4 regions of the Serratia sp. A07 genome follow, and region 1 is predicted to be linked to each of the others. Evidence: predicted binding sites of a transcription regulator. Region 1 holds the regulator's gene; each other region holds the start of a gene.
What was found. Region 1 encodes PhoB, which activates phosphate uptake and scavenging genes when phosphate is short. Its sites were predicted from a motif close to CTGTCATAAAACTGNCNNAT; they were not measured.
Positions count from the first base shown of each region.

Region 1 (8,059 bases):
TTGGGAACGCGTGCACACCCGATCATAAATCGCGACCAGCACCAGCATCAGCAGCGAAGGCGGCAACCATGCCAACCCCTGCTCCGCCAGCGGCAGGTGAGTGGTCCAGGCCGGCAGCAGTTGCTGGAAACTGGAGGCTTTCACCGCGTCAAGGATACCAAACAACAGGCTGACAAGCATCACCGGCGCGATGATGCGTGGCGCGCTGTGCCACCAACGCAGGGTGAAGCTCAGCACCACCAGCACGATGCACGGCGGATAAATCGCGGTCAGCACCGGAATGGAGATCTGGATCAGGTGGCTCAGGCCGAGGTTGGACACCACCATCGAGAACAGACCCAGGATAAATACCAGCGTCTTGTACGAGAACGGCAGGTATTGCGCGAAGAACTCGGCGCAGGCGCAGGTCAGGCCGACTGCGGTCACCATGCAGGCGATGAAGATCAGCGCCGCCAGGAAGAAGCTGCCCAGGCCGCCGAAGGTGTTCTGAACGTAAGCGTGCAGGATCACCGCGCCGTTGGTGGCGTCAGGCACCAGCGCGCCGCTGCCGGAGCCCAGCTTGAACAGGCTCAGGTAAACCAGCGTCAGGCCCACGCCGGCAATCAAACCGGCCAGAATGGTGTAACGGGTCAACAGACCGGCGTCTTTCACGCCGCGCGAGCGCGCCGCGTTGACGATAACGATGCCGAATACCAGCGCACCCAGCGTATCCATGGTCAGATAGCCGTTAACGAAGCCGGAGGAGAAAGGCACGCTCTGGTAAGCCGCCGTCGCCGGGATCGGCGCGCCGGCAGGCCACAGCAGCGCGGCGATGCCCAATACGGCCAGCGCCACAATCTTCAGCGGTGCCAACACGTGGCCGACGGTGTCGAGCAGACGGCCCGGATACAGGGAGATGCCGATCACCAGCGCGAAGTACACCAGGCTGTAGATGAACAGCGGCATGGCGCCGTCGCCGGTCAGCGGGGCGATACCCACTTCAAACGACACGGTGGCGGTACGTGGCGTGGCGAACAGCGGGCCGACGGCCAGGTAGCAGACGGTCGCCAGCAGCAGGCCGGCGCCACGGCCGATCGGTGAGCTGAGGGCGTCGATGCCGCCGCCGACGCGCGCCAGCGCGATGACGGTGATGACCGGCAGACCGACGGCGGTGATCAGGAAGCCCAGCGCCGCGGTCCAGACGTGTTCACCGGACTGCAAGCCGACCATCGGCGGGAAGATGATGTTCCCGGCCCCGACGAATAAGGCAAAGGTCATAAAGCCCAGTGCCAGGATATCTTTTGACGTTAAACGATGACTCATACGATGTCGTGTTGCCTGTTCAAATGAAAAATAGTGTCCGATAGCGTGGTGGCGTGACGCCCCACCCGGTTGCCGGCATGCCCGATCGTTGCAGCGCCAAATAAGCACCCTAAACGCAATAGATCCGGCGTTTATGTCCCTATTCGAAAGTGGCCGCTCATGAAGATGGGCAAAATTTTAGGAGTTATAAAAATGGAGGTTTAATCCGACAACGAAGGCTAAGGTAAACGTTTATAGCGCTTCAAGGCAAGGCGCACGGCGAAAAGCAGAGCTATCGACCATATAAACTTTTGCCACCAGTCGATCATATTGGCTATCAATAAATATACACTACATGATTTGTATCATTTTTGAACAACAGATTCACGAAACGTGAAGCATATATCACTTTACCGCGCGAAAACGCCAATAAATGCCCGGTTTTCGCGTGGCATAAGCTCCGTTTGGCCGTGAAAAAAGGCGAAAATTACGCCGCTTTTTGCCGCTTATTGCACCGTAGCCGACGCGAGCGGCTGCAAGCCGAGCGCCTGGCGGGTCTTCTGCAGGGCGGCCGGCGGCAGCGGCAGATAGCCGTCGTGATTGACCAGGCTCTGCCCTGCGGTCGACAGCACGCGGTCGAGGAACGCGGCGGTCAGCGGCTCGAGCGGTTGATTGGGGGCTTTGTTGATATAGATATAGAGATAGCGCGACAGCGGGTAGCGATCGTTGCGCACGTTGGCGGCGGTAGGTGCGACATAGTCCTCTCCCGACTCCGCCAACGGCAGCAGCCGCACGCCGCTGGCGCGAAAGCCGATGCTGGCATAGCCGATGCCGTTGAGCGAACCGGCCACCGCCTGCACCACCGAGGCCGAGCCGGGCAGCTCATTGACGCGCGGCATAAAATCGCCGCCGCACAGCGCGCGCAGTTTGAAATAGCCGTAGGTGCCCGAAGCCGAGTTGCGGCCGAAGCGCTGCAGCGAGCGCGTCGCCCAATCGCCGCTGAGCCCCAGCTCGCCCCAGCGCGTCAGCGGTTTGCTCTCACCGCAGCGCCGGGTGGCGGAGAAAATGCGATCGAGCTGCTGCAGATTGAGGCCGCGCAGCGGGTTGTCCTGATGCACCAACACCACCAGCGCATCCACCGCCACCGGCACCGCCAGCGGCGCATAGCCGTAACGGTGTTCGAACGCCGAAACCTCAGCCGCCTTCATCGGCCGGCTCATCGGGCCCAGCTGCGCGGCGCCCGCCGCCAACGCGGTCGGCGCGGTCGACGAGCCGGCGGCCTGGATCTGCAGGTTAACGTTGGGGTAATGCCGGCTGAAATCCTGCGCCCACAACGCCATCAGATTCGCCAGGGTGTCGGAGCCGACGCTGGACAGGTTGCCCGCCAACATGCCATCGGGCTGCGCCAGCGCGCCGCGTCCGGCCAGCAGCGCCAGGCAAAGCAACAGCCCTCGGGTTATTCGGGTCATACCGGTGTCTCGCGTTAATTTTTCACCGCATTCTCTGATAAAGCGGCGGGAACAATCAACCGGTTGGGTAAGGTAAAGATAAAGCGCGTGCCGATCCCCGGCTCGCTGAGGATCTCCAGCCGCGCGTCGTGATGGCTGAGCGCGTGTTTGACGATCGCCAGCCCCAGCCCGCTGCCGCCGGTTTGGCGCGAACGGGCCTTGTCGACGCGGTAAAAACGCTCGGTCAGGCGCGGAAGGTGTTCGGCGGCGATGCCCGGCCCGTTGTCGCTGACCTGGAACTGCGCGCCGTGCGCCGTCTGCTGCCAGCTCACTTCGATATGGGTGCCCTTCGGCGTGTGGTTGACCGCGTTGTACACCAGGTTAGACACCGCGCTGCGCAACTGGTCTTCATTACCGAACACGTTGAGCTGTTCGTTCACCCGGAAGGTGATCTCGTGATTGCCACCGCTCAGCGACTGCGCCTCGCGCTGCAACACCCGCAGCATCAGCGGGATATCCACCCGTTCGTTCATGTCGACATTGGGCGCCGCCTCAATGCGCGACAGCGTCAGCAGCTGCTTGACCAACCCGTCCATCCGACGGGTCTGCTCTTGCATGGTGCTGAGTGCCTTGCTGCGCAGCGAGCCGTCCTGCTCTTCATCGCCCATCATCTCCAGGTAGCCCTGCAGCACCGTCAGCGGCGTGCGCAGCTCATGGCTGACGTTGGCGAAGAAGTTGCGCCGCGCGCCCTCCAGCTGGCGCATCTGGGTGACGTCGCGCGCCACCATCAGCAGCTGCCCTTCGGAGTAAGGCATTACGCGGAATTCGACGTAGTGTTCGTTGTTCAGCTGCAGCGTCAGCGGGCGCGAGAACTCCTGCTGTTGCAGGTAGTGGCTGAATTCCGGATAGCGCAGCAGGTTGAGGATGTGCTGGCCGTTGTCTTCCGGCCAGCGGAAGCCGAGCAGATGCTGCGCCAGCCCATTACACCAGAAGATATTGCCTTCGACGGTGGTCATCACCACCGCATCAGGCAGCGATTCGGCCCCGCTGCGAAAGCGCTTGATCAGCAGCGCCAGCTCGCGCCGGCGGCGGCGATTGCGCTGCTGCATCTGATACAGGCCATAGAACAGCGGCTCCCAGCTCCAGCGGCCGGGCGGCGGCGTCATGCTGCGGTCGATCCACAGCCAATGGGAGAGTTTGAGCTGGTTGTAGAAATTCCACACCAGCGCAGCCAGCGCGGAGGCCAGCAGGAACCAGGGCAGATAACCGAAAATCAGCCCCAGCAGTAAGGCGGGCAGACAAAAAAGAGCCAGCTCCAGAGCCAGCCTCTTCCACGACAGACGTTCTAACACGGCATATTCTCCAGCGCGGCGCGATCAGTAGCGCGTTGAGAACCGGTAGCCGGTGCCCCGAACGGTTTGAACCATTTTATCATGCCCACTGGTTTCTAACGCCTTGCGGAGCCGACGGATATGCACGTCAACGGTACGGTCTTCCACATAAACGTTAGTGCCCCAGACGTGATTAAGCAACTGCTCACGGCTATAAACCCGCTCCGGGTGGGTCATAAAGAAGTGCAGCAGCTTGAACTCGGTCGGCCCCATGTCCAGCGCCTGATCGTTAGCCATCACGCGGTGGGAGGACGGATCCAGGCTCAGCCCTTGCATTTCAATCACTTCTTCCACCGCCATCGGTGAAATGCGGCGCATGACCGCCTTGATGCGCGCCACCAGCTCCTTGGGCGAGAACGGCTTGGTGATATAATCATCCGCCCCCACTTCCAGGCCGCGCACGCGGTCTTCCTCTTCGCCGCGCGCGGTCAGCATCATGACCGGAATATCGCGGGTCAGCGCTTCGCGCTTCATATGTTTGATAAACTGAATGCCGGAACCGCCGGGCAACATCCAGTCGAGCAACACCAAATCAGGGAACGGCTCAGACAGGCGCGTCACGGCGCTGTCATAATCCTCGGCTTCCAACGGTTGGTAACCATTCTGTTCCAACACAAAGCACACCATCTCACGGATCGGCGCTTCGTCTTCCACCACCAGTATGCGTCTTGCCATCGTCAATCCTGCCAATGTGTTAGCGACTTTGCGGGCGCCATTATGCGTCAGTTTTGTGACACTTTTATGAAAAAAAGCGGCTGTTATAGGCAGTAAGCATAGCGATTATTTCCCGGTGCAAAGAAAAATCATTCCGTAGTCGTCGCCATTGCGCCGGGACAGGCGCCGCCGCGGCCTTTATAATCATCGCCATTACCTTTGCATCCGGGAGTGTCATGCGCCTGATCCACACCTCTGACTGGCATCTTGGCCAGTACTTTTTCACCAAAAGCCGCGCCGCCGAGCACCAGGCTTTTCTGAACTGGCTGATCGAACAGATCGAGCAGCAGCAGGTGGATGCGCTGATCGTCGCCGGGGACCTGTTCGATACCGGCTCGCCGCCCAGCTACGCCCGCGAGCTGTACAACCGCTTCGTGGTGGAACTGCAGCGCACCGGCTGCCAACTGGTGGTGTTGGGCGGCAACCACGACTCGGTAGCGACGCTGAACGAATCGCGGGAACTGCTCTCTTGCCTGAACACCACGGTGATCGCGAGTGCGCAGGGCTCCCTTGAGCAGCAGATCGTGGTGCTTAACCGGCGCGACGGCCAGCCGGGCGCCGTGCTGTGCGCCATTCCTTTTCTGCGGCCGCGCGATCTGCTCACCAGCCGCGCCGGCGAATCCGGCGCGCAGAAACAGCAGGCGCTGCAGGAAGCCATTGCCGAACATTACCAAGCGCTGTATCTGGCGGCCTGCGAACGCCGCGAGCAGCTGGGCCTGCCGCTGCCGATCGTCGCCACCGGCCACCTGACCACCGTCGGCGTCACCACCTCCGACTCGGTGCGCGACATCTATATCGGCACCCTGGACGCCTTCCCGGCGCAGGCCTTCCCCCCTGCCGATTACATCGCGCTGGGCCACATTCACCGCGCGCAGAACGTCGCCAAGTCGGAACATATTCGCTATAGCGGCTCACCGATTCCGCTCAGCTTCGATGAACTGGGCAAAGCCAAAAGCGTCTTCCTGGTGGATTTCGCCGACGGTGCCCTGCAGCAGGTAGAAGCGTTAACGATCCCGCAGTTCCAGCCCATGCAGCTGATCAAAGGCGATCTGGCCGAGATCGAACGGCAGCTGCAGCAATTTGCCGACTATGCCGGCGAGCTGCCGGTGTGGCTGGATATCGAAGTGGCGACGCAGGACTACCTCAGCGATATCCAGCGCCGTATCCAGCTGATGGCGGATGAGCTGCCGGTGGAAGTGGTGCTGCTGCGGCGCAGCAAAGAACAACGCCGCCAGGCGATCGCGCAGCAGGACAAGGAAACGCTGAACGAGCTGAGCGTCAACGAGGTGTTCGAACGGCGCCTGGCGCAGGAGGCCGACATGCCCGAAGCGCGCCAACGGCGGATGCATCAACTGTTCCGCCAGGTGGTCGATGCGGTGCAGCACAATCCTGAGGAGACCCACCCATGAAGATCCTCAGCCTGCGGTTAAAAAACCTCAACTCGCTGCAGGGCGAGTGGAAAATTGACTTCACCGCCGAGCCGTTCGCCAGCAACGGCCTGTTCGCCATTACCGGCCCGACCGGCGCGGGCAAAACCACCCTGCTGGACGCCATCTGCCTGGCGCTGTACCACCAGACGCCGCGTCTCAACGTCACGCCGAGCCAGAATGAACTGATGACCCGCCACACCGCCGAATCGCTGGCGGAGGTCGAATTCGAGGTCAAGGGCGTCGGCTATCGCGCCTTCTGGAGCCAGCGCCGCGCCAAAAACGCGCCGGACGGCAATCTGCAGGCGCCGAAGGTCGAACTGGCGCGCCGCGAAGACGGCAAGATCCTGGCAGATAAAGTGCGCGATAAGCTGGAGATCACCGCCGCCATCACCGGGCTGGACTTCGGCCGCTTCACCAAATCGATGATGCTGTCTCAGGGGCAGTTCGCCGCGTTCCTCAACGCCGACGCCAACGATCGCGCCGAGCTGTTGGAAGAGCTGACCGGCACCGAAATCTACGGGCGGCTGTCCGAACAGGTGTTCGAATCCCACAAGCAGGCCAAAACCGACCTGGATGCGTTGCACCAGCGCGCCAGCGGCATCGAGCTGCTGAGCGATGAACAGCGCCACTCCCTGACTGAACGGCTGACGGCGCTGAGCGCGCAGGAAAGCGCTCTCGGCAAGCAAACCCAGCAACAGCAACAGGCGCTGAGCTGGCTGCAGCAATGGCAGCGCCTCCAGCAACAGCAAAACGAGGGGCAACGGCGGCTGGAAACCGCCCAGCGCGAGCAGGCCGAGGCCGCCCCGCAGCTGCAGCGGCTGGCGCTGAGCGAACCGGCCGAGAAATTGCGGCCGCTGCGCGGCGAACGCGATCGCTGCCGCGCCGAGCTGCAGACGATACAACAGCAGGCAGCCCAGCTGACGCAGCAACAGGAGCAACACTCGGCGCAGCTGGCGCCGCTGCAGCAGGCGGTGGAAAAGGCCCGTCTGGCGCAGCAAGCCCATGCCGAGCATATGCGGCAGCAGCAACAGCTGATCGATGACCAGGTCGCCCCGCTCGACCATCAGATCGCCCAACTGCAGTCGACGCAGGCCGAGCGGCGACAGGCCGGCGATGCCGCCACGCAGCAGTGCGCCCAGCAGCAGACTGCACTGGAGCAGCTCACCGCCCAGCGCAGCCAGCTGACGGCGCAGGCCGCACAGCATCAGCAGCAGCTGAACGCGCTGACCGAAGCGCTGGCCGCTCAACGGCAACGGCAGCAGGCGCTGGAGGCGCAAACCCCGCTGGCCCCGCTGCGCCAGCGCCTGAGCGCCCTGGCGGATCTGCGCCCGACGCGCCAGCAGTTATTCACGCTCGCTTCCCTTTACCGTCAGACTCGCGAGCGTCTGGCCCGGCAACAGGCAGAGCACGCCGAGCGGCAAACGCAGCTCGCCGGGCTGCAACACCAGCTGGAGAACGCGCGTCAGCAATTCAAACAGCACAAGGCGCAGCTGCAAGAAGTGGAGCGGATCCACGAGCTGGAAAAACGCATCGTCAGCCTGGAAGCGGAGCGCGCCCTGTTGCAAAGCGGCGCACCCTGCCCGCTGTGCGGCTCCACCAGCCATCCGGCGGTGGAGCAATATCAGGCGGTGCAGCCTTCGGCGACGGAACAACGCTTGGTTGAGATGCGCACCCTCGCCGAGAAACTGCAAACCCAGGGCACCGAGCTGCGCACCCGCTGTGAAGGCCTGCAAGAGCAGCAGCAACGCCAGCAGCAGGCTATCGCGCAGGATGAGCAGCAGCTGGCTGCCCAACA
Region 1 is NZ_JBZXDO010000003.1:105,313-113,371, reverse strand. It holds gene brnQ (branched-chain amino acid transport system II carrier protein) at 1-1,302, opposite strand, end outside; gene AC4PR2_RS04240 (PstS family phosphate ABC transporter substrate-binding protein) at 1,788-2,750, opposite strand; gene phoR (phosphate regulon sensor histidine kinase PhoR) at 2,765-4,081, opposite strand; gene phoB (phosphate response regulator transcription factor PhoB) at 4,106-4,795, opposite strand; gene sbcD (exonuclease subunit SbcD) at 5,011-6,243, shown strand; gene sbcC (exonuclease subunit SbcC) at 6,240-8,059, shown strand, end outside.

Region 2 (8,059 bases), on a different contig from region 1:
TTCATGCTCGTCTGGGTGACAACGGTTATCCGGCCATCGGCGCCGGCGTGTTCAACGAGTCCGGCCGCAACAGCGGTACCGTGGGCCTGGAAGGCGCAACCTATGTTTCCGGCGTGAAAGCGGGTGAGAAACTGACGATCAAATGGGGGCCGAAAGCCGACCAGCAATGCGTACTGCCGATTCCGGCGGATGTGGGCGACAAACAAGCGGCCATGGGATATCAGGAACTGACCCTGCAATGCCAAAAACTGTAAGGTACACCATGAACTTGAGCAAATTAGCACGTAACACACTTCTGTCGGTGGTGGGGCTGGCGGGGTTGGCGATGGCGCAACAGGCGGCGGCGATGCAGTGCCGCTTCGGCAACTCGACGGGTTCAAAAAACCCGGTTGGCAGCGTAACGCAGGATATCGACGTCGGCCGCCCGATCGTGCTGGCCGCCAGCGACTTCGTCAAAGGCAACCTGATTTGGCGTTCGCAGAACTTTACCTCCACCTTTACCTGCTGGGATACGGATAACTACCCGCGCGGAGAGAACGCTTACATCTATTGGAACCCGCAGAACTCGTTCGGTGCACTGGATAAGTCGCTGGAGATTGGGGTATCGATCAACGGGCGTGATTATGACGCGATTAACCTGAAGCAAAGCTCCAACCGGCCGACGGGCCCTGATTTGGGGCCGGGTACCAAACCGGGTAGTAACAGAAGAAAAGCCGATCCTCAGGCGGTGACTGCCACCTATTCGGTGTATATCAAAGCCACCGGGGTGAAACCGCCGGCGGGTAACTTCCCGCCATTGGCGCGCGCGTCGCTGTTCCAGATCGATGGTGAGTTGGGGCTGAACGCCACCAAAGACAGCAACTTTAACGCCTATATCAAAGGGTTGGACAAGATCCGCGTGATCCAGTGCAACCCGCAGATCACCGTATTGGCTAACAACGGTGCCAGCGTCGATTTCGGCGTGCTAACCAGCTCCAGCGCCAAAACCGGCACTATCGCCAAGCAGGTGCCGTTCGATATCAAGGCTACCTTGAGCGGCGGCGAATGTGCCGGCCAATCTCTGCAGGCCAGTTTCAGCAGCACCAACGCCGATCCGTCAGACAACACGCAGATCCTGCCAACCACCCAACCGGGCGTGGCGATCTTCCTGACGCAGCAGCGCGACACCAGTAAAAAACCGATCCCACTGCAAACCAACGTGGATTTCGGCGGCGTGCTGCAGGATAAGCAGAACGAAGTGAAAGAGACCTTTATCGCGAACCTGAAGTGGTTGACCAATACGCCGAAGACCGGGGTGTTCAATGCCACTGCCAACGTCGACGTCACCTTCAAATAATCCGGTGTCGCTTCAATAAAAAAAGGGTCAGTTCTCGCGAACTGACCCTTTTTTTGTGCCTTATGCCGTGCCGATTAACGCAGCCCCATCCAGCTGGTGCAGACGCCTTCCGGCGGCTTGCCCGCATACCAACGAGGCAGCGTAGGGGCATCGTGGCGCGGTTCGGCCTCCGCCTCTACCGGCTGCGCCGGCCATTCCGCGACGTCCCAGCGGGTGGTGCGGCGATAGACTGCCGGGGTTTTGCCAAACTGTTTCTTGAAGGCGCGTGAGAACGAAGGCTGAGAGTCGAAATGGTATTGCAGGGCGATATCCAGGATCGGGCGTGGGCTGGAACGCAGCGCCTGCGCCGCCTGCGAAAGACGCCGCTCGCGGATATAGCTGCCGAGCGCGTGGCCGGTGGTGCTGCGGAACATGCGCTGCAGGTGCCATTTGGAGTAGCCCGATTTGGCGGCGACGTTATCCAGCAGCAGCGGCTGGTCCAGATGAGTTTCAATCCAGTCTAGTAAATCGTGAATGATATTGACGCGATCCATGGTTTTAGTTCTCCCGCAAAAACGACATTCAGGTCACAGTGACTTAGCTTAATTATCCAAGAATATGCTTTGATAATAGGCGTGAGTGCGCCGTTACGCAAGGGTAAACCGGGGGTAAAAAGGTAGCCAAAAATGCTCTTTGAACGGCAGGGGGATAAAAGAAAGGCCGCATAAAGCGGCCTTTTCAGCAGGAAACGAGTGGAAAATCAGTTAGTTTCCGGCTTCACTTCAATGTAGTTCAGACCCAGTACGCTGCTGGTGTAGCCGCGGATCTTGTTGGTCATCTCGATATCGCCGTTCAGCTTGTGGCCGTAGGACGGGATGATCTCTTTCAGATTGCTCTGCCATTCCGGCGTCGCCACTTTGTCTTTGAACACGGTTTCCATCAGGTGCAGCATGATTGGCGCAGCGGTGGAAGCGCCCGGCGAAGCGCCCAGCAGAGCGGCGATGCTGCCGTCTTCAGAGCTGACGACTTCGGTGCCGAACTGCAGCACGCCGCCTTTATCTGCGTCTTTCTTGATGATCTGTACGCGCTGGCCTGCGGTCCACAGCTTCCAGTCTTCCTGCTTGGCGTCCGGGAAGTACTCTTTCAGTGCGGCGAAGCGATCGTCGTCGTTCATCATCAGCTGGCCGACCAGGTATTTCACCAGATCGAAGTTATCCAGACCAACGTGGGTCATCGGCATCAGGTTCGAGGTGCTCAGCGAGTGCATCAGATCGAACAGCGAACCGTTCTTCAGGAACTTGCTGGAGAAGGTGGCGAACGGCCCGAACAGCAGCACGCGCTTGCCGTCCAGCATGCGGGTATCCAGGTGCGGCACGGACATCGGCGGCGAACCTACGCTGGCCAGGCCATACACTTTGGCCAGGTGCTGGTTGGCGATCGCCGGGTTGGTGGTGACCAGGAACTGGCCGCCGACCGGGAAGCCGCCGTAGCCGTCGGCTTCTGGGATGCCGGATTTCTGCAACAGGGTCAGGGACGCGCCGCCGGCGCCGATGAACACGAACTTGGCGTTAACGGTGGTTTCTTTACCGTCGCGGTTCAGATCGGCAACGGTCACGCTCCAGGTCTGGTCGGCGTTGCGCTTGATGTCGCGCACTTCGTGGCTCAGGTTCAGCTTGAACTTGTCGCTGGTGCTCAGCGCGTCAACCAGCTGGTGGGTGATCACGCCGAAGTTAACGTCGGTACCCAGCGGCATGCGGGTCGCGGCGATTTTCTGCGCCGGATCGCGGCCGTTCATCACCAGCGGCGCCCACTGTTTGATTTGCGCAGGATCTTCGGAGTATTCCATGCCGCGGAACAGGGTGCTGTGCTGCAGCGCCGCGTAGCGTTTACGCAGGAAGTTGACGTTGTCGTCACCCCACACGAAGCTCATGTGTGGCACGCTGTTAATGAAGGATTTCGGATCTTTCAGGACAGCGTTCTTCACCTGATAAGACCAGAACTGGCGGGAGATTTCGAAAGACTCGTTGACCTTCACCGCCTTGCTGATGTCGATGGTGCCATCGGCTTTTTCCGGCGTGTAGTTCATTTCGCTAAAGGCGGAGTGGCCGGTACCGGCGTTGTTCCAGCCGTTGGAGCTCTCTTCCGCCACGCCGTTCATGCGCTCGTACATGTCGATGGTCCAGGTCGGCTCCAGCTCATGCAGATAGGTACCCAAGGTCGCGCTCATGATGCCGCCGCCGATCAACACCACGTCGACGGTTTTATTCTTCTCTTCAGCCGCTGCCTGCTGCGTAACGCTAAACAGGCTGAGACTGAAAATCAGGACGAGTAATTTTCTCATTGAATTAAATCTCTTGTGTGTAAATTCTACTCATTGCAGGTGAAAGAATTTAGCGGGAGTTACCCTGGAAAATAATGAAGCCGACCGCCCGGCGTGAGCCGATAGGCAGCGATAATGCCTTTTTGTTAATAGGGTTTTTAACGAAAAGTGAACTATTGCAGGCCGTCCGGATGCAATTTGATCGGTTCACGTTACTGGCGGGGTATTATTGTTTGCGAGAATGTTAAAAACTACTTTTGTAACTAAAAAAAATGAATATAAGCAAAAAACGGCCGGTTGCTGTCGCAGGAATAAACAGAGAGGGGAGAAAGACCGTATAACCGCGTTATTTTCAGGGGTTAATTGTCGCGCAATTAAACGTTATTTCGTTATCACACAATAATTGCGGTTAAATTGCAAATACGCATCGGTAACCAATAATAAATGGCCGCCGTTGCGGGCGGCCAGGATTCACAAGGCGGTTACTTGATGCCCATCGCATCGCGCATGGTGAAGAACAGATCGGTCTGATCGGTCAACCCCACCACATTGGCGGCGTGCGGGCCATAGGCCGCGACGCGCAGCTGGGTGCCGGTGTGCCCCTGCGATTCTTCTTCCGAGTTGCCGTAGCTGAGGGTCATCGGCGCGCCGTCTTTGGTGGTCAGTGTCTGGGTCAGGCCCGGCGCTTTGGCGTCGGCGGCGACGATCTGGCTGGAGTGTGCGTGGTCGGCGGTGACGATCACCAGCGTGTTGCCGTCGGCGCGGGCGAAGGCCAGCGCTTTTTGTACCGCTTCGTCCAGATCGACGGTTTCACCAATCTGCCCGCACGGGTTGGCGGCGTGATCCTGCTTATCGATCGACGCGCCCTCTACCTGCAGGAAGAAACCGTTCGGGTTGTCTTTCAGCAGCGCGATCGCTTTTTCGGTCATCGCCGCCAGCGTTGGCGTGGCCGCGGTGCGCGCCGGGTTGTTTTCGCAGGTTACCGCCGGCTTGTCGAGGTTGCCGTGATAGCTGGCTTTCGGCCCCAGCCAGCGCACCGGCATGTTGCCGTCGGCGAACAGGCCCAGCAGTGGTTTTTGCTGATTGGCCAAGGTAACGGCCTGCAGTTCATCCGCATTGCTCACCCACTGGTAACCCTGCGCTGCCGCCTGGTCCTTCAGCGATTTTCCTTGCCATTCGCCGCTTTTCGCCAGTTGGTTGAAGGACTTCGCGCCGCCGCCCAGCGTGACGTCGGCGCGGGTTTTCAGCAACTGCTCGGTGATGGAGCCGCGGCCGCCGTTTTCCAGCGCGTTAGCAGCGCATTTCTCGCTGGTTTCCTCCGGGCCGTAGCATTTGCGCGAGGTGACGTGTGACACCAGCGCCGCCGGCGTGGCGTCCTGCAGTTCGGCGGTGGAGACGTTGCCGGTGGCCTTGCCGGCCGCTTTGGCGATCTCCAGCAGCGTTGGCTGGTCTTTGCCGTTCACGTCCACGCCGAGCGCGCCGTTATAGGTTTTCACCCCGGTGGCCCAGGCGGTGGCGGAGGCGGCGGAGTCGGTTACGTAATCCGGTTTGTGGGTTTTCTTGTCCAGCGAGTAGTGGGTGTATTGCCCGGTCAGCGGCAGAGCGTCGATGCCCTTGAAGTAACCGCCTGCGCCTTCGGCGTAGTTACGCGCGGCGGTGATCTCGGAATCCCCCATGCCGTCGCCGATCAGCAGGATCACGTTTTTCACCGTTTTGTCCGACAGCGACGCCTTCAGCGCGGCGGTCTGATCGCCGGCCAGACGACGGGCGCCGCCCGGCTCGGTGAGGGTGCCGCGCGCGGCGCGCTCGGTCAGGCCATCGGCATTGGCCGAGGTTTCCGCCGCGATGGCGGAGGAACAGAGCAGGGCGGACAGCACGGCGCCGGCGATCAGGGATACAGCAGGTTGCATGGGGTAAGCTCCTTGTCGTAATACAACAATGTAAATAACATCAAATTGTTACGTAAGGAGAGTAGAACAGAGGGATGACAATTTTATGACAGCGAAAGACGGGATGGCCCGGCGGCCACCCCGTTTGGCGTCAGGCCGCGCGCGCCGGAATAGCCAGCCCACGCTGCACCGCCGGCCGCGCCAGACCGCGCTCCAGCCACTGCGCGACGCGCGGGAAACTGTCGAACTCCACCAGCTCGCGCGCCTCATAAAAGCCGATCAGGTTACGCACCCAGCCCAGCAGCGAGATATCGGCGATGGTGTAGTCCGTGCCCATGATCCAGTCGCGGCCTTCAAGGCGCGTTTCCAGTACGCCAAGCAGGCGTTTCGATTCGTTCTTGTAGCGCTCCAGCGGCCGTTTGTCTTCATACTCGCGCCCGGCGAATTTGTGGAAGAAACCGAGCTGGCCGAACATCGGGCCGACGGCGGCCATCTGGAAGAACACCCACTGAATGGTTTCATAACGCTGCGCCGGATCCTGCGGCAGGAAACGGCCGCTCTTTTCCGCCAGGTAGAGCAGAATGGCGCCGGATTCGAACAGCGGCAGCGGCCGGCCGCCGGGGCCATCGGGATCGATGATCGCCGGGATCTTGCCGTTCGGGTTCAGCGCCAGAAATTCCGGCGTCCAGGTTTCGTTGTTGCCGATGTCGATCAGGTGCGCTTCATAAGGCAGGCCGATCTCTTCCAACATGATGGATACTTTGACGCCGTTCGGCGTCGGCAGGGAATAGAGCTGCAGCCGTTCCGGGTGCTGAGCCGGCCAGCGTTTGACGATCGGGAATTGGGTGGAATCGAGCATGGAAACTCCTCGGGTTGGCGGGGTCGCTTAAGCGTACCCCTTGAGTATTGCAGTAAAACTACCCCGCCGCCGGGTTACACCGTGAGCTCAAAATGTGCGGCCAGCGCTTTTTTACCGGCGGGGGTCAGCTGCAGCTCGCGGCTGTCGAGCCGGCGGACGATCCAGCCGCGTTGAATAAAGGCGGCCAACAGCGCGGCGCCCAGTGCGCCGCCGAGGTGAGAGCGGCGTTCGCTCCAGTCCAGGCAGCCGCAGGCGAAGCGGCGGCGGGTGGGGGCGGGGGAGCAATCGACGCCCAGCCGCGCCAGCGCGGCCTGACCGACGTCGCTTAACCGGTAGTCTTCCTCACCGCTCAGCCAGTTCAGCGCATGCAGCCGATCGTGCAGCTTCACCGCCACCTCGCCCGCCATGTGGTCGTAGCAGGTACGGGCATATTGCAGCGTGGTGGGCGTGCTGCTTTTCACCGACGGGCGCGGTACGCCCGCCAGCGCCATCAGGCCTTCCAGCGCTTCGGCTACCGGCTGACCGGCCAGCCGAAAATAGCGGTAGCGCCCCTGTTTGACGCAGGCGATAAGCCGCTGCTCCAGCAGTTTCGCCAGATGTGCGCTGGCGGTGGACGGGGCGACCTCGACCGCCACGCTGAGCTCGGTGGCGGTGTAGGCGCGCCCATCCATCAACAGGCACAGCATGCGTGCCCGGGTGCGGTCGGCGATGGCGGCGCTCAGCGCCGCTAAACGATCTTCTATGTCGATGTTATGCATACTTCGAGGTTAGGCGAAGTATGACTGCGCGTCCAGCGCTAGCCTGTGGTTATCGCCATCTGGTACCGAGGGAGAAAACCATGTCCGTATGTCCTTATGCCGCCGCGCTCGCCGCCGAGCCGCAGACGCACTATCGCGCCTTGCCGCCCCTGAGCTGGCATAGCGCAGGGCAATGTTGGGTGGCCGCTACGCCGCAGTGGGTGAGGGAAGCGCTGCTCAATGCCGATCTCGGCGTGCGGCCGGCCGATGAGCCGGTGCCGACGGCCTTGCTGGAGACGCCGATGGCGCCGCTGTTCGCCGGGCTGGCGCGAATGCGCGACGGCGAGGAGCATCGCACGCTTAAGGCGGCGCTGCAGCGGGCGTTAGCTTCCTGCGACGATACTCTGATTCAGCAAACCGCGGCACACTGTGCGGCGCGGTTAGCGCCAAAGGCCCCCGAGGCGGCGGCGATCACCCGCTTTAACTACGGGTTGCCGGTCTGCACCCTCGGCGCACTGTTGGGCGTGCCCGAAGCGCAGTGGCAACATCTTATCGACGACAGCCTGGATTTTGTCCGCTGTATCGCGCCCGGCGGCACGCAGCAGCAGCTGGCACGCGGCATTGCGGCGGCGCAGCGGCTCTGTGCCCGGCTGGGGACGGGGAATGGCGTGCTGCGCCAGGCCCTGGTGCGGGAGATCGGCGACGCCCGGCTTGTGTCGGCCAATGCACTCGGCCTGCTGTTTCAGGCCTGTGAGGCGACGGCGGGCTGGCTCGGGCAGGCGTATTTGCTGGCACGGCAGAACGGCGAAGTGGACACCGCGCTGGATCGGGTGCGGGCGCTGACGCCACCTATCCAAAACACGCGCCGTTTCGTCTTACGCGAGACGCAGCTTGCCGGTTGTACGCTGCGCGTGGGGCAGACCGTCTTGCTGTTGCTCG
Region 2 is NZ_JBZXDO010000002.1:265,334-273,392, forward strand. It holds gene AC4PR2_RS03240 (fimbria/pilus outer membrane usher protein) at 1-254, shown strand, start outside; gene AC4PR2_RS03245 (fimbrial protein) at 269-1,336, shown strand; gene AC4PR2_RS03250 (helix-turn-helix domain-containing protein) at 1,411-1,869, opposite strand; gene mqo (malate dehydrogenase (quinone)) at 2,076-3,656, opposite strand; gene phoA (alkaline phosphatase) at 4,118-5,545, opposite strand; gene AC4PR2_RS03265 (glutathione S-transferase N-terminal domain-containing protein) at 5,676-6,383, opposite strand; gene AC4PR2_RS03270 (metalloregulator ArsR/SmtB family transcription factor) at 6,458-7,141, opposite strand; gene AC4PR2_RS03275 (cytochrome P450 family protein) at 7,222-8,059, shown strand, end outside.
Region 2: the regulator PhoB is predicted to act here: its motif matches at 5,618-5,637, upstream of phoA (alkaline phosphatase).

Region 3 (8,059 bases), on a different contig from region 1:
GGGCGTGCTGTTCACCGGCTTCGGGTTACACCTGATCTTTACCCGCTGATCGGCAGTGACATGCCCAAGGCCGAGCAGCGATGCCCGGCCTTTTTTGTCAGGCTTTGCGGGCGGTCGCCAGCAGCCCCGCCACCAAAATGAACAGCGAACCGAACACCCGGTTGAGCAGCTGCATCTGGCGCGGCGTTCTCAGCCAGCCGGCGATGCGCGTCGCCAGGGTGGCGTAACCGATCATCACCAGAATATCCACCACCACGGTAGTGACGCCGAGCACCAGATACTGCTCGGCCTGCGGCTGATTGGGCAAGATGAACTGCGGGAACAGCGCAGCGAGGAACACGATGCTTTTCGGGTTGGTCAGGTTGACCAGTACCGCGCGGCGGAACAGACGGCGGCGCGGCATGCTGCCCGCCAGCGCATGCAGATCCAGCGCTCCGGCGGCGCGCCATTGCTGGATGCCGAGCCACACCAGGTAGGCGGCGCCCAGCCATTTCAGCAGCTCGAACGCCAGCAGCGATTGAGAAATCAGCGCGCCGAGGCCGATGCCCACCAGTACGATGTGCGCGCTCAACCCGACCTGCAGCCCGGCGATCGACGCGGCGGCGCCGCGATAGCCGTGGCTGATGCCGGTGCTCATGGTGTTGATGGCGCCTGAGCCGGGGGACAGGCTGAGGATAAGCGTGGTCAGCAGGTAGGTTAACCACCAGTCCAAGGTCATGGTTCTCGGCTCCCTGAAAGTGTCGTTTTGTGCCACAATGCGCCGAGGCGGCGCCGTTTTTTGTAAGAATTGAATCACAATACGCTAGTATGATTTCTTGTGCCAGCGGTCACATTTTCCGCCGGCCCCACAGGGAAAACGCTCTCGATGACCTCGTTCACTCTCAGCTCCGATGACTGGTTAACGCGTGAAACGCAGTTCGCTGCCTTCGCCACCGGGCCGCTGCTGGACTTCTGGCGGCTGCGGGAAGAGGGCGAGTTCAGCGGCGTGGACGGCGTGCCGATCCGCTTTGTGCGTTTTCGCTCCGCGCGACATCAGCGGGTGGTGGTGGTCAGCCCCGGCCGCATCGAGAGCTACGTGAAATACCCCGAGGTGGCCTACGATCTGTTCCACTGCGGTTACGACGTGGTGATCGTCGATCATCGCGGCCAGGGGCGCTCCGGCCGTTTACTGGCGGATACGCACCGCGGTCATGTGGTAAACTTCGCCGACTACGTGGACGATTTCGAGCAGCTTTGGCAGCGCGAGGTCGAATCGCGCGGTTATCGGCAGCGCTTCGCGCTGGCGCATTCGATGGGCGGCGCGATCCTGGCGCAGTTCCTGCAGCGTCGGCCGCAGGCATTCGACGCGGCGGCGTTTTGCGCGCCGATGTTCGGCATCCAGTTGCCGATGCCGGGCTGGCTGGCCGACCGTATTCTCGACTGGGTGGAGACGCGCCCGGCGATCCGCGACTACTACGCGGTGGGCACCGGCCAGTGGCGTCCGTTGCCCTATGTGGTCAACGTGTTGACCCACAGCCGCGAGCGCTATCGGCGCAGCCTGCGCTATTACGCCGATTACCCCGAGCTGCAGGTGGGCGGGCCGACCTACCATTGGGTGCGGGAGAGCATCCGCGCCGGCCGGCAGATTATCGCTCAGGCCGGGGAGATAACAACGCCGCTGTTGCTTTTGCAGGCCGGTGAGGAACGGGTGGTCGACAACCGTTCGCATCAGGCTTTTTGTCAGGCTCTGTCAGACGCGGGGCGCCCTTGCGAAGGGGGGCTCCCGTGGGTTATCAACGGCGCACGCCATGAGATCCTGTTCGAGCGGGACGCGATGCGCGCCGAAGCACTGAACGCAATCCTGCGCTTCTTTGCTCAACACTTAGGCGGCGCGCTGCCGCCGACAACTCCATCAGAGGTTAGAACATAACGCTATGTATCACGTCGTCGCTTCCGATTTAGATGGCACGCTGCTGTCTCCCGACCATACCCTGTCGCCGTACGCCAAAGAAACGCTGAAGTTGCTGACCCAGCGCGGCGTGCATTTCGTGTTCGCCACCGGCCGTCACCATATCGACGTGGCGCAGATCCGCGACAGCCTGGAGATCAGCGCCTTTATGATCACCTCCAACGGCGCGCGGGTGCACAACACCGCCGGCGAGTTGATCTTCAGCCATAACCTGGACGGGGATATCGCCCGCGATCTGTACGGCATGCTGCACGACGATCCGGAGATCACCACCAACGTCTACCGCAACGATGACTGGTTCATCAACCGCGAAAGCCCGGAGCAGGAAGAGTTCTTCCAGGAGTCGGTGTTCAAATATCAGCTGTTCGAGCCGGGCCTGCTGGAAACCGACGGTGTCTGTAAGGTCTACTTCACCTGCGAAGATCACGAGCGGCTGCTGCAGGTGGAAGATGCCATCAACGCGCGCTGGGGCGATCGGGTCAACGTCAGCTTCTCGTTCCCGACCTGCCTGGAAGTGATGGCGGGTGGAGTGTCGAAAGGGCATGCGCTGGAAGAAGTGGCCAAAATCATCGGCTATACGCTGCAAGAGTGCATCGCCTTCGGCGACGGCATGAACGATCTGGAGATGCTGTCGATGGCCGGCAAGGGCTGCATCATGCGCGACGCGCATCAGCGCCTGAAGGATATGCTGCCGGAGCTGGAAGTGATCGGCTCCAACGTCGATAACGCGGTGCCGCACTACCTGCGCAAGATGTTCCTCTGAAATCACCCGGCCGTTTCTCTGAAATAACAAGGGCGCCTTGCGGCGCCCTTAAAGTCAATGATAAACCGGATGACGTTGCCGAGCTGACAGAGGGCAATATCTAAAAAAACAAGGAAAATCAATTTATTGATTTTCGACTGATATCCACAAAGGCGGAAAAACCACGTTTTTTCCTCCTTTGTCAGCAATTCAAGGGCGCCTTGCGGCGCCCTTGGCATTACTTGTGCTGGCCCTGCTTCTGCAGGAACTGCACGCCCTTGTCCGGGAAGTCGGTGAACACACCGTCGACGCCGGCCTGGTTGTAAATCACGTCATACAGCTGGTTCACGTCGGTCACGTACTTCGGCAGCGCATCGGCGCGGATGGTGAACGGGTGCACTGCCAGCTTGCTGGCATGCGCTTCTTTCACCATGTCGGTCAGCACGATGTGGCCCGGCTTGGATTGATCCGCGACCACCAGCATGTGGTAGTCCGGCCCGATGCCGTCGGCATATTGAGCGATTTTCTTCATCGCGCCCGGCTTGAACATCCAGTCGTAGTCGTACTCTACCCACTTGCCGTCGGCTTTCTGCTCGTAGGTTTCCTGCCAGTCGTTATAGGCGATCAGCTGCACCAGCTTCAGATCCATGCCCAGCTTCGGCTCCAGCTCGTTCTTGATGCGTTTGAGCTCGTTGGCGTCGAAGCACTGCAGGTAGACGTTATCGTTCTTGCCGGTGTAACCGTACTGCTTGAGTACCGCCAGCACTTTGCTGGAGATGTCTTTGCCTTCCTGTTTGTGGAACCACGGCGCCTTGATTTCAGGGTAGATGCCGATGTTTTTGCCGGTCGAATGGTTCAGACCCTGCACGAACTCGATCTCTTCCTGGAAGGTGTGTACGCGGAAGTCGGATTTGCCCATCGGGAAGCGGCCAGGATAGCCCTGTACCTTCTTGCCGTTTTCGATTTCAAAGCCTTCGGTGAACTTCAGCGATTTGATCTCCGCCAGCGTAAAGTCGATGGCGTAGTAGCGGCCGTCTTTGCGCGCGCGGTCCGGGAAGCGTTTGGCGACGTCGGTGACGCGATCGAGGTAATGGTCGTGCAGCACCACCAGCTCGTTGTCCTTGGTCATCACCAGATCTTGTTCGAGGTAATCGGCGCCCTGGGCGTAGGCCATCGCTTTCGCCGGCAGGGTATGTTCCGGCAGGTAGCCGCTGGCGCCGCGGTGGGCGATCACCACTTTGTCCGCTGCCTGTGCGGCGCTGACCATCGAGGTGGCGAGAATGATCCCTGTCAGCAGGGCTTTGACTTGAGTCCGCATTCCGTTTTTCTCCGTGTTGTTGGGGGCAGGGTAGTAAAAAGGCCGCAGGGCGGCCTTTAAATCATGCAAAAGTCGTGTGACGCTTAACCGCGCTTGGCGGCGATTTCCGCGTGGTGTTTCTTTTCGTTCAGCATGGTCAGCAGCAGCAGGATAACCGCCAGCACGCCGCCGCCGATCATCACCATGAAGCCGCCGTCCCAACCGAAGAAGTCCACGGTGTAACCGACGATGGCGCTGGCTGCAACCGAGCCGCCCAGGTAACCGAACAGGCCGGTGAAGCCCGCGGCGGTGCCGGCGGCTTTCTTCGGCGCCAGCTCCAGTGCGTGCAGGCCGATCAGCATCACCGGGCCGTAGATCAGGAAGCCGATGACCAGCATACAGATCATGTCCACGGTCGGGTTACCGGCCGGGTTCATCCAGAACACCACGGTGGCGATGGTCACCAGCGTCATGAAGAACACGCCGGTGGCGCCGCGGTTGCCTTTGAACACTTTGTCCGACATCCAGCCGCACAGCAGGGTGCCCGGGATACCGGCGTATTCATACAGGAAGTAGGCCCAGGACGACTTGTCCAGTGCGAAGTGTTTCACTTCTTTCAGGTAGGTCGGCGACCAGTCCAGAATGCCGTAACGCAGCAGATAGACGAACACGTTGGCGACCGCGATGTACCACAGCAGCTTGTTCGGCAGAATGTACTGCATGAAGATCTGCTTGGCGGTCAGCTCTTCTTCGTCTTTTTCGCTGTAGTCGTCCGGATAGTCGTTTTTGTACTCTTCAATCGGCGGCAGGCCGCAGGATTGCGGGGTGTCGCGCATCAGGGCGAAGGCGATCAGGGCCACCAGGATGGCGCCGAAGGCCGGCATGTACAGCGCCGCGTGCCAGTCGTTGAACCAGGCCATACCCAGCAGGAACAGCAGCGGCGGCAGGCCGCCACCCACGTTGTGGGCGCAGTTCCAGATGGAAACGATGCCGCCGCGTTCTTTCTGCGACCACCAGTGCACCATGGTGCGGCCGCACGGCGGCCAACCCATGCCCTGGAACCAGCCGCACAGGAACAGCAGGACGAACATGATGGCGATGCTGGAGGTGGCCCACGGCACGAAGCCCATGAACAACATCACCGCCGCCGCCAGGATCAGGCCGGCAGGCAGGAACACCCGCGGGTTGGAACGGTCGGAGACCGAACCCATGATGAATTTGGAGAAGCCGTAGGCGATGGATATGCCCGACAGCGCGAAGCCGAGGTCACCGCGGCTGAAGCCTTGTTCGATCAGGTAAGGCATGGCCAGGGTGAAGTTCTTACGCACCAGATAGTAAGCGGCGTAACCGAAGAAGATCCCCAGGAAAATTTGCCAGCGCAGCTTACGGTAGAGCGGGTCTACCTTATCGCTCGGCACACGGGCGGTGTGTGCGGCCGGCTTAAAAATACTCAACATGAGCGCCTCCGATGGCTTTATCTGTTATCACATCAATATGACCTTTTACGTTCATTTGATGATTGAGCGGATATCGAATGTGGTGTTTTTGTGTTCCATAACGAGCGCCATTGTCATCAAATACGCCTGGTGTCGCTGTGACGAATGGCGCAATTGTTACACTTTCATGAAACCACGGCGGATTTTGAGCGATTCGTTAACGTTATGAAATAGAAAAACGTCCAAAAATCGTGATTATGATCACATTGATGGTTTTTTGTGGACATTTTTATTTCGTTTCATGTTCGTTATTGTTCCTTATCAAACAAAGACCCTAATAACCGTGGCTCAATAGGCTCATAACTACCGATCCTGAGGGAGCGACATGAGCAGCTATTTTGACGGCGGCGAAACGGATGTGATCATCATCGGCGGCGGCGCCACCGGTGCAGGCATCGCCCGCGACTGTGCGCGGCGCGGCTTGCGCTGCATCTTGCTGGAACGCCACGACATCGCCACCGGCGCCACCGGCCGCAACCACGGTTTACTGCACAGCGGCGCGCGCTATGCGGTGACCGACGGCGAGTCGGCGCGCGAGTGCATCGAAGAGAACCGCATCCTGAAACGCATTGCCCACCACTGCATCGAGCGCACCGATGGGCTGTTCATCACCCTGCCGCAGGACTCGCTGGACTATCAGCAACAGTTTATCGCCGCCTGTCGCCGGGCCGACATCGACGCTGAAGCTATCGACCCGCAGCTGGCGCTGCGCCTGGAGCCGGTGGCCAACCCGGCGCTGATCGGCGCGGTGCGGGTGCCGGACGGCACCGTCGATCCCTTCCGGCTGACCGCCGCCAACATGCTGGACGCGCGTGAACACGGCGCGCAGATCCTGACCTACCACCAGGTGGTGGGGCTGCTGCGCAGCGGCGACCGGGTGACGGGCGTGCGCGTTTACGACCATCAGAATCAGCGGCGTTATGAGCTGCATGCGCCGGTGGTGGTCAACGCCGCCGGCATCTGGGGCCAGCAGATCGCCGAATACGCCGACTTGCGCATCCGCATGTTCCCGGCCAAAGGGGCGCTGCTGATCCTCGGCCACCGTATCAACAACATGGTGATCAACCGCTGTCGCAAACCGGCGGATGCCGACATCCTGGTGCCGGGCGACACCATCTCGCTGATCGGCACTACCTCGACCCATATCGATTACGACCAAATTGACAACATGCTGGTGACCCCGCAGGAGGTGGACATTCTGATCCGCGAGGGAGCGCTGCTGGCGCCCACCCTGGCGCAGACCCGCATTCTGCGCGCCTATGCCGGGGTGCGGCCGCTGGTGGCCAGCGACGACGATCCCAGCGGGCGCAACGTCAGCCGCGGCATCGTGCTGCTCGATCACGCCGCTCGCGACGGGCTGGAAGGGTTTATCACCATCACCGGCGGCAAGCTGATGACCTACCGCCTGATGGCGGAGTGGGCCACTGACAAGGTGTGCGAAAAGCTTGGCGTAAACCGCCCGTGCACCACCGCGCAGGACGCGTTGCCCGGCTCCCGCCAGTCGGCGGAGGAAACGGTGCGCAGCGTGGTTTCTCTACCCGCCAGCATTCGCGGCTCGGCAATTTACCGCCACGGCGATCGCGCCAGCCAGGTGCCGGCAGCCGATCGGCTCGACACCAGCCTGGTGTGCGAATGCGAGGCGGTGACCGCCGGGGAAGTGCGCTATGCGGTCAATTCGCTGACCGTCAATAACCTGGTGGATCTGCGCCGCCGCACCCGCGTCGGCATGGGCACCTGCCAGGGTGAACTCTGCGCCTGCCGCGCCGCCGGGCTGCTGACGCGCTTCAAGGTCAGCACGCCGCAGCAGTCCATCGCGCAGCTGTCGCAGTTCCTCAACGAACGGTGGAAAGGCGTACGGCCGATCGCCTGGGGCGACGCGCTGCGTGAGAGTGAATTTACCAGCTGGGTTTACCAGGGGTTATGCGGGCTTGAGGCCCAGGCCGACAAGGAGCAGGAGGCGGATGATGCGATTTGACGTAGTGGTGATTGGCGGTGGCCTGGCCGGCCTGAGCTGCGCCATTGCCGTGGCCGAACAGGGCAAGCGCTGCGCGGTGGTCAGTTCCGGCCAGAGCGCGCTCTACTTCTCCTCCGGCTCGCTCGATCTGCTGGCGAGATTGCCGGACGGCACGCCGGTCGAGATGCCGCTGGCGGCGTTACCCCAGTTGGCGCAGCAGGCGCCGCAGCATCCGTATGCCCTGATCGGGCCCGGCCGGGTGGCGGCGCTGTCCGCCGCCGCGCAGCGGCTGCTGGCGCGCTGCGGGCTGAACCTGCAGGGCGAGGGCGCTAATAACCATCTGCGTATTACGCCGCTGGGCACGCGCCGCGCCACCTGGCTCAGCCCGCAGGCGATCCCGACGCTGCCGCTGACCGGCCAACTGCCGTGGCGGCGTATTGCGGTGATCGGCATCGAGGGGTTCCTCGACTTCCAGCCGCAGATGGCCGCCGACTCCCTGAGCCGGGAGCTCGGCGTAGAGACGGAGGTAGCCTATCTGCACATGCCGGCGCTGGACAGATTGCGCAATAACCCCAGCGAGTTCCGCGCGGTGAACATCGCCCGGGTGCTGGATTTGATGGAA
Region 3 is NZ_JBZXDO010000012.1:72,335-80,393, forward strand. It holds gene rhtC (threonine export protein RhtC) at 1-49, shown strand, start outside; gene rhtB (homoserine/homoserine lactone efflux protein) at 98-718, opposite strand; gene pldB (lysophospholipase L2) at 866-1,909, shown strand; gene yigL (sugar/pyridoxal phosphate phosphatase YigL) at 1,914-2,711, shown strand; gene glpQ (glycerophosphodiester phosphodiesterase) at 2,929-4,008, opposite strand; gene glpT (glycerol-3-phosphate transporter) at 4,092-5,444, opposite strand; gene glpA (anaerobic glycerol-3-phosphate dehydrogenase subunit A) at 5,809-7,458, shown strand; gene glpB (glycerol-3-phosphate dehydrogenase subunit GlpB) at 7,448-8,059, shown strand, end outside.
Region 3: the regulator PhoB is predicted to act here: its motif matches at 5,598-5,617, upstream of glpT (glycerol-3-phosphate transporter).

Region 4 (8,059 bases), on a different contig from region 1:
TCGAGACGGCTTTTTCTACCAGGATCTTGCTTTCCGGGGATAGGTCCACCGCGATCAGTATGTGTTTGTAAGCCATAAGAATACTCCTTCCATAAACATGCCGATTAAAAAGGGTTAGCAGGCGTTCCGTTTACCCGCCTGGCGCTTTTGGTTCCATAGTATCATTCGGATAACGCAATGATATGTTGGGGCGATCACACTGCGCCGCATCGAAAATCTCTCCGCCCGATATCTTTCGTTGTACACCCGCGCGGCGCAAAAGCCTATGGATTATGCGGATGCTGACGGTCTGACCGCTTGAATTATAAGCGTTATTAAACAAAGTATAGCGCTAAATGTGCAATCAGCGCTCCAGATGCGGCTGCAGCAGGCTTTCAAACCACTCATGAAACACCGCCAGGCGGCGCGATCGCTGGCGGCGGTGGGGGTAGATCAGGGCGATCGGCATGGAGGCGGCGCGGTAACCGGGCAGGACTTCCAGCAGTTCACCGGCGTCGAGCAGGTGTTGCACGTCGTAGCGCGGGATCTGCATCAGCCCCAGCCCGGCGCGGCAGCAGGCGATATAGCTTTCGGCGTTGTTGACCACCACCCGGCTGGGCAGTTCGAGCCGTTGCGTATGGCCGTCGTCGGCCAGGTATTCCCAGGGGGATTCGCGGCCGGTTTTGGGCGAGGCGTAGCCGATGCTCCAGTGTCCCTCGACGAGATCGCCGGGCTGGCGCGGATGGCCGAATTCGCCCAGGTAAGCGGGGCTGGCGCAGTTGATCAGCGCGATATGGCCGAGCGGGCGCATTACCAGGCTGCTGTCGTGCAGATCGCCGACGCGCACTGCGCAGTCGACCCCTTCCTGCACCAGATCGATGGCGCGATCGGCGGAGCCGAGCACCAGCTGCAGGTGGGGATGGCGCCGCAGCAGGCCGGGCAGCGCAGGCGCGATCAGCCGGCGGGCGATGCGGCTCGGCACGTCGACGCTGAGCCGGCCGGAGGCCTGGCGCTGGCTGGCCTGAAACGACTGATCGATGTCTTCCACCTCGGCCAGCAGCGGGCGCAGCCGCTCGAGCAGCTGTTCGCCGTCGGCGGTCAGCCGCACCTGCCGCGTGGTGCGGTGCAGCAGGCGCACGCCCAGCTGCGTTTCCAGCTGTTGCACGGCGGCGGACACCGAGGCGCGCGGCACCTCCAGCGTATGGGCCGCCCGGATAAAGCTGCCCATTTCCGCCACCTGTACGAATACGCGGTATTGATTGAATCTGTCCATCTCGTTGACCTGCTGTTCCTTGGCGCCGTTTCTGACAGAGAGTGTAGCCGCATGGCGCGGTTGCGCGCGAGCAGGTGCGGGGGCATTTCCGCCCCCGTCGAACTTATTTGGTGGTGTAGCCGCCGTTGATCAGGATGGTTTGGCCGGGTACCCACCAGCCGTCGCTGACCAGGTGGCGGATGAACGGCACCACGTCTTCGATATCGGTCAGGCCGGTTTTGCTGAACGGCGACAGCGCCGCCGCCGTCTTGTGGTAGGCCACGGCGTCCGCGCCCTCCGCCGGGTAGAAGAACGGGGTGTCCATCGGGCCGGGGCCGACCGCCGTCACGGAGATACCGCGTTCGCCAAACTCCTTGGCGGCGGCGCGGGTGAAGTGTTCCACCGGCGCTTTGGTGCCGGCGTAAGCGGCGTAAAACGGCGTGAAGGCGCCGAGCAGCGAGGTGACCAGCGTGCAGATTTTACCGTTGTCGTTGAGGTGCTTGCCCGCCTCTTTCAGGAAGAAGAACGCGGTTTTGGCGTTGACCGCCGTCATCTCGTCGTACTCGGCTTCGCTGATGTCGACCATCGGTTTTTTCAGCACTTTGCCAACGGTATTGATGGCGATATCCGGCTTGCCGACGGCGGCGACCGCATCGGCGAACAGCTTTTCGACCGCGCCCGCGGTGGTGAGATCGGCCTGCAGCGCGACGCCTTGCGCCCCGGCGGCCTGAATGGCGGCGACGGTTTTTTCCGCTTCGGCTTGGGAAGCGGCGCTGTTGTAGTGGATCACCACCGCTTTGGCGCCTTGTTCAGCCAAATCGCGTGCGATCAGCCCGCCGAGGTTTTTGGCGCCGCCGGCGATGAGGACGGTTTTTCCCTTGATTGAATGGTTTGCCATAACAGTTTCCTTGGATGAACGTAACGGAAACCTGAGTCTAGCCAGCGTGGGGGGAAAGATCAGCGGCGTGGAGCGGGATAGACTATCCAGAAAAACCGACCAATCACAGCCGTTAGCCCGCCCCGGCGGAGGGCGTTTCGGCGCGGGGCGGTAAATTTTATCCACTGATCAGGCCAGTTTGCGTTTCATTAACCTACAATGATGGATATGGGCCTCATCATTTCCCCTCTGAGTGGAACCACGCTGTGCAAATCTCTCTGTGCGGTGCGGTAACGTCTCCGGAGGCGGTGGGTTATGGGCGTGGCCCGTGCAGGCAAAAAAGGGGATGAGAGCGGTAAGCTCCAGCAGAGTATCGGGTAATGAGGTAGGGCGGTTGGACCCGGCGGATGGCCGCGGATAACAACGCCTTGAGGGGGCAATCATGATCAGTACCGTCGCGCTGTTTTGGGCCTTATGTGTGGTGTGTGTGGTAAACATGGTGCGGTATTACTCTTCTCTGCGCGCGCTGCTGGTGGTATTGCGCGGCTGTGACCCGCTGCTGTACCAATACGTCGACGGCGGCGGTTTCTTCACCGCCCACGGGCAACCCAGCAAGCAGCTGAGGCTGGTGCGCTATATCTTTGCGCAACGCTATGTCGAGCACCACGATCCGGAGTTTATTCGCCGCTGCGAGCGGGTGCGCGGGCAGTTTATGCTGACCTCGGCCCTGTGCGGTCTGGTGGTCATCAGCCTGATAGCGCTGATGATTTGGTATTAATGCCTTCCTGTTTCCCTTGATGCAGGCAAAAAAAGGCGGCCTTTCGGCCGCCTTTCTCATGATGCTTATCGCTTAGATCAGCTTCAACGCGACCCAATACAGCGCACCGGAAAGCAGAATCGAGATTGGCAGGGTCAGTACCCAGGCCAACAGGATGTTCTTCACGGTTTTGCTCTGCACGCCGCCGCCGTCCACGATCATCGTCCCGGCAACCGCCGAAGAGAGGACGTGGGTGGTGGAGACCGGCATGCCGGTATAACTCGCCACGCCGATCGACAGCGCTGCGGTCATCTGGGCCGACACGCCCTGGGCGTAGGTCATGCCTTTCTTGCCGATCTTCTCGCCGATGGTGGTGGCCACGCGTTTCCAGCCCACCATGGTGCCGAGCGACAGCGCCAGCGCGACGGCGACGATGATCCACATCGGCGCGTACTCGACGGTCTGCAGCAGATCCTGACGCAGGTTCTTCAGGAAGCGCTGGTCGGCGGATGAGGTTTCCGGCAGCTTGGCGACTTTATCCGCCGTGTCGGTCACGCACATCAGCAGGCGGCGCAGGTGGCTGCGCTGCTCAACCGTCAGCTGATCGTAGCTTTGCAGGTTGGTCAGCATGCCCTGAGCCAGCTCGATCGCCGGCATGGCGCGCGAACTGTCGCAGTGGAACTCGGCCGGCTTGTTCGGCGCAGCTTCATCATCCGGGCTTGGCACCAGCGGCGTCAGCGACACCGCATGCGACAGCGCGTCGCCGTGCTGCTGGTAATATTGCTGCAGGTGGGTCACGGCATCACGCGTACGGGTGATGTCATAGCCGGTTGCATTCATATTGACCACGAAGCCGGCCGGCGCAACGCCGATCAGCACCAGCATGATAAGGCCGATGCCTTTCTGGCCGTCGTTGGCGCCGTGCGAGAAGCTGACGCCAATCGCCGACAGGATCAGCGCGATACGGGTCCAGAACGGCGGCTTGCGTTTGCCGTCGACCTTTTCACGTTCCGCAGGGGTCATGTGGATACGCTGGCGTTTCTTGGTGCCACTCCAATAGCGGCGCAAGGCGAACACCATCACTCCCGCCACCATCATGCCGACCAGCGGCGAGAACAGCAGAGAAAGGAAAATACCAATCATTTTCGGGACGTTAAGCGCATCCACCACCGAAGTGTGGGTCATCAGGGCGTTGGTTAAACCGACACCGATGATTGCGCCTATCAGCGTATGGGAACTGGAGGCCGGCAGACCGAAATACCAGGTGCCGAGGTTCCAGATGATTGCCGCCAACAGCATGGAGAAGACCATGGCTAATCCGTGTGCTGAACTGACGTTCAACAACAGATCGGTAGGCAGCAAATGGACGATGGCGTAAGCAACACTCAAACCGCCGAGCATTACGCCAAGAAAGTTGAACAAACCTGCCATCACGACCGCAAGTTGCGAGCGCATGGCGCGGGTATAAATAACTGTAGCGACCGCATTGGCCGTATCATGAAAACCGTTGATGGCTTCATAAAACAACACGAACAACAATGCGAGAATTAACATCAGGCCGGTATGGAAATCCAGGCCAGCGAACAAATGCAGCATAAGCGTTACGCCAGTTTGTGGACATGAACGCCGCGCATTATCAGTGACAACCGGGGCCGGGGAAAAGGAAAATATGACGTTTTTTTGATTTGGACATGACGAAATGAGGGCGTGTCTATAACAAAAATATGGAATATCAACGCGTTATTCTCCTCTGACCTCTGTAATATTTTCTTACTATGGCGTTGGCGGCGCCGGGGCTTTACAATCTGCCGCCGTGAATTTGGCGGTGACCGGCGGCGAAACGGCGTAATATGGCGCTCTTTTGTCGCGATTGTGGTTTTGATAAGTGAGGCTCAGGTGGAACAGTTTGATGTCGTAGTGATTGGGGCGGGCGCCGCCGGCATGTTTTGCGCCGCGCAGGCGGGGCAACTCGGTTGCCGCGTGTTGCTGCTCGACAACGGCAAAAAACCGGGCCGCAAGATCCTGATGTCCGGCGGCGGGCGCTGCAACTTCACCAATATGTACGCCGAGCCGGCGGCCTATCTGTCGAACAACCCGCACTTCTGCAAGTCGGCGTTGGCGCGCTACACCCAGTGGGACTTCATCGATCTGATCAACCGCTACGGCATCGCCTACCATGAAAAAACGCTGGGGCAGCTGTTCTGCGACGACTCGGCGCAGCAGGTGGTTGATCTGCTGGTCAAAGAGTGCGAACTGGGCCAGGTGACGATGCGCCTGCGCAGCGAAGTGCTGGGCGTGGAGAAAACCGAACATGGCTACACGCTGGCGCTGAATGGCGAAAAAGTAAGTGCTCGCTCACTTGTGGTGGCCAGCGGCGGTTTATCCATGCCGGGGCTGGGCGCTTCGCCGTTCGGTTACAAGCTGGCGGAGCAGTTCGGCCTCAAGGTGCTGCCGACGCGCGCGGGGCTGGTGCCTTTTACCCTGCATAAGCCGCTGCTGGAGCATGTGCAGACGCTGTCCGGCGTCTCGGTGCCGGCAGTGATCACCGCCGAGAACGGCGTCAGCTTCCGTGAAAGCATCCTGTTCACCCATCGCGGCCTGTCCGGCCCGGCGGTGTTGCAGCTGTCCAGCTACTGGCAGCCGGGTGAGTATGTGAGCGTTAACTTACTTCCTGAGCTGGATCTGGCGGCCTTCCTGGATGACCAGCGCCGCCAGCACCCGAACCAAAGCCTGAAAAACACCCTGGCGTTGCACTTGCCGAAGCGGCTGGTGGAATGCTTGCAAACGTTGGGACAACTGCCGGAGGCCACGCTGAAGCAGCTGAATGCGCCGCAGCAGGCGGCGCTGGTGGATCTGTTGCAGAACTGGCGCGTGCAGCCGAACGGCACCGAAGGCTATCGCACGGCGGAAGTAACGCTCGGCGGCGTCGACACCAACGAACTTTCCTCCAAGACGATGGAAGCCCACAAGGCGCCGGGGCTCTACTTTATCGGTGAAGTAGTGGACGTGACCGGGTGGTTGGGCGGCTACAACTTCCAGTGGGCCTGGAGCTCTGCCTGGGCGTGCGCCCAGGCGTTGGCGGCGCAGGGGCGTTAAAACCCGCTCAGCCTTGAAACGTACCGGGTCACATTGGCCCGGCCTTGAGCTGATTCATTAATTTAATTTTAGTATCGCCGTCGAGAAAACTCGCTTCCAACGCCTGTCGGTTGCTGCGGTTAAAATCGTCATCCTGCCAGCCGAAGGCGTCATGCAACAGCTGGTACTCTTTGTTCAGCGTGGTATCGGCGACGGTGCGCGCATCGGTATTCACGTTCAGCCGCACTCCCATCCTTTTCAGCCGGTCTATCGGGTGACTGTCGATGCTGTCGAACAGATTGCAGACGAGATTGCAGCTGGGGCAGATCTCGAGCAGGACGCCGGTGGCTACCAGGCGCTCGATAAGCGCAGCATCCTCGATGCTCCTGACGCCGTGGCCGATGCGCGACACCTGCAGCCTATCCAGCGTTTCCCGTACGCTGTCGGCGCCCTTCGCCTCACCGGCGTGGGCGATGACGTTGCCGCCGGCTTCGCGCACCGCCCGAAAGGCCGCTATGTGATTGGCCAGCGGGTAACGCGCTTCGTCGGCGGCCAAATCCAGCGCGACCACGCCGCGGCCCAGAAAGTTAACCACGAGCCCGGCGGTTTGCAGGCTGGCGGCCGCATCGAAATGCCGCAGCGTGCACAGGATCAGCCCGGCGGCGACGCCGTAAGTTTGCGCGGCGTCACGCATCGCGGCGAGCACCGTCTCGACCACCGCTTCACCGCTCAACCCCATCCGGGTATGCAGCAGCGGGGCAAAGCGCACTTCCGCATAGATGACGTTATCCGCCGCCAGCTGCGCGAACAAGTCATCGACGGCCAGCGCTATCGCCTGGCGCGTCTGCAGGAGGTCTATTTGCGGTGCGATCTTGTTTAAAAAGTCTCCGAGATCGGCGCATCGTTTCGGCGCGATAAATTGCCGATTAAAGACCGTTCTGGTTATTTGCGGGTCGATCTTTTTGACATAGTGGTAGCTTAAACAGGTATCCAAATGGACGTGTAATTCCACTTTCTTCAATTTTCTTGGAGCGAATTTCATACGGGCCACTTATTTCATTAACGGCTGAGATAACAACGAAAACAGTTTTTCTTTAAACAGGCCGGGTTTAATGCGGGTGATCACGCGGGCATTGGCCGGTTCGCCGGTCAGATGGGTGGAATCAATGACGTAATGGCCGTAAGACCTTTCACTTTTATATTCTACCCAGGAATACGCCTCCAGACTGGTCTCGACGATATCCGGGTAGAGCGCCACCGCCATGGTGGTCGGATCGGGCAAATCAAAGCCTTTACGCTCTGTGCGCCCGGCGTTGAACGCCATCAGCGTGCGGTTGCAGCGCACGGCAAAGCGCCCCAGTTCGCCGAGATGATGCAATCGTTCAATATCGTCCTCGCCAATAAACGCTTCTCCCATCCCGATCTCCCAACCGACGAGCGTGAGGGGCAGCCCGGCATTCAACACCAGATGGGCGGCCTCAGCGTCGGCGTAGAAGTTAAATTCGGCCAGCGGGGTAATATTGCCCGGCGTCAGCCCGGAACCGCCCATGACATAAACCCTTTTCACTTGTTCGGCCAGCGCGGGCGCTTTTAGCACCGCCATCGCGAGATTGGTCAGCGGCCCGAGGGTGACGATTTCCAGCTCGCCATTGAGCCGTGCGGCGCAGTCGATGATGGCGTCTACGGCATGAATGGGTGCGGCGGTCAGCTGCGGGTCGGGCAAGGCCATGTCGCCCATGCCGTCTTCGCCGTGAATGTGGTGCGAGTGATAGCGCGTGCGGAACAGCGGTTTCGCCATGCCGGCGTATACCGGAGGGGCATAGGTTCCCGCTTTTTCGACGCAGATAAGCGCATTTTTGACGCATTGTTCAAGCGGGCAGTTGCCTGCGACCGTGGTGATCGCTTCCACCCTCACGTCAGGCTCGCGCAACGCCATCAGCAAGGCGACGGCATCGTCGGAGGCGGTATCGGTATCTATCAAAATATGTCGCATGGCACTCTCCTTGGGTGGGGTCTGCGGAGAAAATACCCAGACGGCCCGAGGCAAAAAAGGTCAGATGTCCTGTTTCGTTCTGAAGTGCGCCGGCTATTCTGGGCGCAGCCGAAAAGATAGGATGCA
Region 4 is NZ_JBZXDO010000007.1:153,142-161,200, reverse strand. It holds gene uspA (universal stress protein UspA) at 1-76, opposite strand, end outside; gene AC4PR2_RS10315 (LysR family transcriptional regulator) at 344-1,252, opposite strand; gene AC4PR2_RS10310 (SDR family oxidoreductase) at 1,356-2,129, opposite strand; gene uspB (universal stress protein UspB) at 2,551-2,886, shown strand; gene pitA (inorganic phosphate transporter PitA) at 2,959-4,461, opposite strand; gene AC4PR2_RS10295 (aminoacetone oxidase family FAD-binding enzyme) at 4,762-5,961, shown strand; gene add (adenosine deaminase) at 5,990-6,952, opposite strand; gene AC4PR2_RS10285 (nucleoside hydrolase) at 6,992-7,933, opposite strand.
Region 4: the regulator PhoB is predicted to act here: its motif matches at 4,467-4,486, upstream of pitA (inorganic phosphate transporter PitA).